DNA from 2 places in the Microbacterium wangchenii genome. Region 2 is predicted to be linked to the other one. Evidence: predicted binding sites of a transcription regulator. Region 2 holds the regulator's gene; the other holds the start of a gene.
What was found. Region 2 encodes HspR, which represses chaperone genes until heat shock. Its sites were predicted from a motif close to AAGTTGAGTCNNNNNGACTCAACTT; they were not measured.
Positions count from the first base shown of each region.

Region 1: E4K62_RS12950 (Hsp20/alpha crystallin family protein) is a predicted target of HspR. The motif match lies at 1,078-1,102, and genes of this name have one in related genera.

Region 1 is NZ_CP038266.1:2,680,427-2,682,814, reverse strand. It holds gene E4K62_RS12960 (DUF2510 domain-containing protein) at 1-638, shown strand, start outside; gene E4K62_RS12955 (UBP-type zinc finger domain-containing protein) at 656-1,018, shown strand; gene E4K62_RS12950 (Hsp20/alpha crystallin family protein) at 1,148-1,600, shown strand; gene E4K62_RS12945 (sulfite exporter TauE/SafE family protein) at 1,730-2,388, shown strand, end outside.
Region 2 is NZ_CP038266.1:3,707,146-3,709,533, reverse strand. It holds gene E4K62_RS17970 (nucleotide exchange factor GrpE) at 1-89, shown strand, start outside; gene E4K62_RS17965 (DnaJ C-terminal domain-containing protein) at 95-1,087, shown strand; gene E4K62_RS17960 (heat shock protein transcriptional repressor HspR) at 1,186-1,644, shown strand; gene E4K62_RS17955 (carbohydrate ABC transporter permease) at 1,688-2,388, opposite strand, start outside.

The sequences.
Region 1 (2,388 bases), 1.0 Mb from region 2:
CGACCAACAGTGCCCAGGCCAACGCCGCGTACCCGCCGTACCAGCAGCAGGCGCCTGCCGCCTACTCCTCGGCGCCCGCCGCTTACCCGTCCTACCCGTCGGCGGCGCCCGCCGCCCCCGCGCCGGTGCGACGCGACATCCCGACCGACACGCCGTGGATCTGGCTGATCGTGTTCCTGCCGCTGGTGGGCGTCGTGCCGGTGTTCTTCTTGGACTGGAACGGTCTCCTGCGAGCCGCTGCGCTCGACCCCAGCGGTTCCGCGTCGGCGGAGTGGGTGGCATCGTTCGCCGGCGCGAGCCTGCTGCTGACACTCCTGGGTTACGCCGTCATCGCCGCGCAGATCGTCTTCGCCTACCTCGACTGGCGCGCGCTGCGTGCGCGCGGGATCGACAAGCCGTTCCACTGGGCGTGGATCTTCTTCGCCCTGGTGATCAGCAACGGCGTGTACGTCATCGGCCGCGGCGTCGTGCTGCGCCGTCAGACCGGTAAGGGCCTGGGCCCGGTGTGGGCCTGGATCGCCGTGTCGGTGGGAGGCCTGATCCTCGGTGTGGTCTTCGCCGCTTACCTCCTCAACGAGCTGTTCGCCCTCGCCGCCGTCTACGACAGCAGCATCGGCGGCAGCCCGCTCGCCCCGTAACACCCCCGGGAGCAGGGATGACTCCGGCTCAGATCGACCCCACCGCCCCGCCCTCGTCGGCGGGATGCATCGACTGCGACGCCCACGGGGGGTGGTGGGTGCATCTGCGCCGCTGTGCGGCGTGCGGGCATGTCGGATGCTGCGACGACTCCCTGTCGCGGCATGCCACCGCCCACTGGCACAGCACGGGTCACCGGTACATCCAGAGCTTCGAGCCCGGCGAGGACTGGTGGTGGGACTACCAGGAGGAGGCGATGGTCGACGGACCGGATCTGGCGGCCCCGACCAGCAGGCCCGAGTCCCAGCCCTCGCCCGGCCCGGAGGGCCGGGTTCCGCCCGACTGGCGCCGCCAGCTCGCCGCCCGTGCGGCTGGTCGCTGACCCCGGAACCCTCTCGGAGACCTCTTGGCACTCGACCCTGCCGAGTGCTAATCTGATCGCACTTGAGCCGACCAGGCTCAACTTGGACACACCGCCGGCCTGACCGGCACGCGCAGAGAAGGAGGAACCATGGCGAGCACCGACCCTTTCCGTGACTTCGACCGACTCGCGTCGGCCCTGTTCGACACCCGTCGCGGTCCGCGGCGGATGCCGATGGACCTGTACCGAGATGGCGATCACTACGTTCTGACCGCCGACCTGCCCGGTGTGGATCCGGGCTCCGTCGACATCGATGTGGACGGCCAGCTGCTCACGATCCGCGCCGAGCGCACGCTCGCCTCGGGCGAGGGCGTCAAGTGGATCACCCGTGAGCGGGAGGCGGCCACCTTCGTGCGTCAGCTGAACCTCGGTCAGGGCATCGACACCGATCGCATCAGCGCGTCGTACAGCAACGGCGTGCTGTCGGTGATGATCCCCGTGAGCGAGCGCGCCAAGCCGCGCCGCATCGAGGTGTCCACCGAGGCCGGTGACGCCACGATCCGCGCACACGAGTCGGACGCACCACAGCCGATCGAGCAGTAAGGCGATCATGCGCGGGGGCGGGCCGTCGGGCTCGCCCCCTTCCGCGTGTCCGAGCCGCGGCGTCACGGGGCATAGCCTGGGACGGTGACCGGTGCCGTCGCCCTCGACGATCTCACGATCGTCTCGTGGATGCTACTGGCGCTGGGCGCCGTCGTGGTCGGGCTGTCGAAGACCGCGCTCCCAGGCGCCGGCACGCTCGCCGTCGCCCTGTTCGCCGCCGTCCTCCCCGCCCGCGAATCGACGGCCACCCTCCTGCTGCTGCTCATCGTGGGGGACATGTTCGCCCTGTGGACGTACCGCCGGCACGCGGAATGGCGCATGCTGGTGCGGCTCATTCCCGCCGTGCTCGCGGGCATCCTCCTCGGCGTGGTCTTCCTCGCCGTCGCCGATGACGTCGGGGTGCGGCGCGTCATCGGCGTCCTGCTCCTGCTCGTGGTGGCGGTGACCCTGTGGCGACGGTACGCGGCAGCGCGCGGCGGACGGGAGCCCAGCGGCGGGTGGCCCGCGGCGGCCGTCTACGGCACCCTCGGCGGGTTCACCACCATGGTCGCCAACGCCGCCGGCCCGGTCATGTCGATGTACTTCCTGGCGGCCCGCTTCCCCGTCAAGGCGTTCCTGGGCACCGCCGCGTGGTTCTTCGCGGTCGTCAATATCGGCAAGGTGCCCTTCGCCGCCGCGCTCGGGCTGTTCTCGGTCGACAGCCTGTGGATCGACCTGTGGCTGCTTCCCGCCGTGATCGTGGGAGCGCTGGCCGGCCGGGTGCTGGCCCGGCGTCTGCGGCAGGAGGT
Region 2 (2,388 bases):
TCGGGTATCGCCTGGGCTCGGTGGAGCTTCGACCGGCCAAGGTCGTCGTCGCCGTGGCGGCTGATCCTTCGACCAGCTCAGGGGACTAATCCGCATGGCCAGTCAGGACTGGTTCGACAAGGACTTCTACAAGGTGCTCGGCGTCGATAAGGACGTCAGCGAAGCCGACCTCAAGAAGACCTACCGCAAGCTCGCCCGCAAGTACCACCCCGACTCCAACCCCGGCGACGCCAAGGCCGAGGCGATGTTCAAGGAGGTCAGCGAGGCGTACGCCGTGCTGAGCGATCCCGAGCAGCGCGCGGAGTACGACCAGATCCGCGCCATGGGCTCCGGCGCCCGCTTCACGGCGGGCGGCTCGGACGCCGGCGGCTTCGAAGACGTCTTCAGCATGTTCGGACAGGGCCGCGGGGGACGTTCCCGCGGCACCGACGCCGGCTTCGACGACTTCTTCACGATGTTCGATCAGGGCGGCGCGAGCTTCGGCTCCGGCCGCTTCGGCCAGCCGAGCGGGGGCTTCCGGGGCTTCGGAGGTCCGCAGCGGGGCACGGACGTCACAGCCCGCACGACGATCGACTTCGTCACCGCGACCAAGGGCGAGACGATCTCGCTCCAGGGCGAGGACGGCAAGCCGTTCAAGGTGAAGATCCCCGCGGGGGTCTCCGACGGCCAGAAGATCCGCCTGCGCGGACGTGGCCGGCCGTCTCCGGATGGCGGCGAGCCGGGCGACATCGTCGTGCAGGTGTCGGTGCGGCCGCATCCGGTCTTCACGAGAGAGGGCCTGAACCTGCGGGTGACCGTACCGGTGACCTTCACGGAGGCGGCCCTCGGGGCGACCATCGAGGTGCCCACCCTGGGTGGCGACCCGGTGAAGCTCCGAGTGGCACCCGGGACGCCGTCGGGACGCGTGTTGCGCGTGAAGGGCCGCGGGGTGCAGACGGCCAAGGGCACGGGGGATCTCCTCGCCGAGGTGCAGGTCGTCGTGCCCTCGCACCTGGACGGCGCGGCCCGCGAGGCGCTGGAGAAGTTCTCGGAGCTCGAACCGAAAGAGAATCCGCGCGCCGACCTCATGTCGAAGGCGCGCAGCTGACATGACCGAGATCAGGAGATCCGCCGAATTCAGGACGCATCCCGCATGGCGCGTCCTGAATTCGGCGATTCTCCTGATTTCGTACGGGGGTGAGCACAATGGCTGAGCACGAGATCGACGAGGATGCGCCGATCTTCGCGATCGCCGTGGCCGCCGAGCTGTCCAACATGCACCCGCAGACGCTCCGGCAGTACGACCGCATCGGCCTGGTCGTCCCTGCCCGCACGCAGGGCGGCTCGCGCCGCTACTCCGTCCGGCACGTCGAGCAGCTGCGCGAGGTCGCGCGCCTGTCCGGCGAGGGCATGAGCCTGCCGGCCATCGCGCGGCTCCTCGCGCTCGAGGGGCAGGTGCACTCCCTGTCCCGGCGCGTGTCGGAGCTCGAACGACAGCTCATGAACGAACGCGAGTCGCGCCCCGGCGCGCGCGTGTTCGCCGCCGGTGCGACGGGCAGCGTCGTGCCGCTGCGTCACGGCGTACGCCTGCGGCGCGCGACCGATGTCGTGCTGTGGCGCCCGCGGCACCATCTCCCGCAACCCCCGCAGGACGACGAGGACTGACCGGGCCCGTCCCGGCGCGGAAGCGAAGCAATGTGGCGGGCGGTCAGTTGGCCAGCCCGCCGGCCGCGTAACCCTCGATGAATTTCCGCTGCATGAGCAGGAAGAGGATGACCACCGGCAGCGCCATGATGATGCCGGCCGCACTCACCAGTGACCAGTCGGTCGTGAAGCCCTGCTGGAAGGAATACAGCGAGAGGGCAACCGGCTGATAGGCGCGGTCCTGGATGAAGGTCACCGCGAGCATGAACTCGTTGTACGCCTGTAGGGCAGCGACCAGACCCGCGGTGAGCACGCCGGGCCACACCATCGGCAGCACCACCCGGAAGAACAGGCGGAACTCGCCGGCACCGTCCAAGCGTGCGGCCTCCTCGAACTCCCGGGGCACGCCGACCAGGAACGATCTGATCAGGAGAGTGGCGAAGGGGCTGTAGACCGCCCAGTAGATGATGACCAGACCGATGCGCTCGTTGTAGAGCTGGAGCTGGGACCACCATGAGACCAGGGGGACGAGGAACAGCTGGATCGGCAGCGATGACGACACCAGGAGCCAGACGATCCAGCCGCCCTTGCCGGGAAGGTCCAGACGCGTCATCGCGTACGCCGCCATCGACGCGATGATGGCCACGCCGACACCGGTCGCGATGGCGATCATGCCGCTGTTGAGCAGTGCTCCGCCCATCCGGGCCTGCTCCCAGGCGGTCGCGAAGTTGTCCCAGTTCCAGGCCTGCGGAAGCCCGAGCGGGT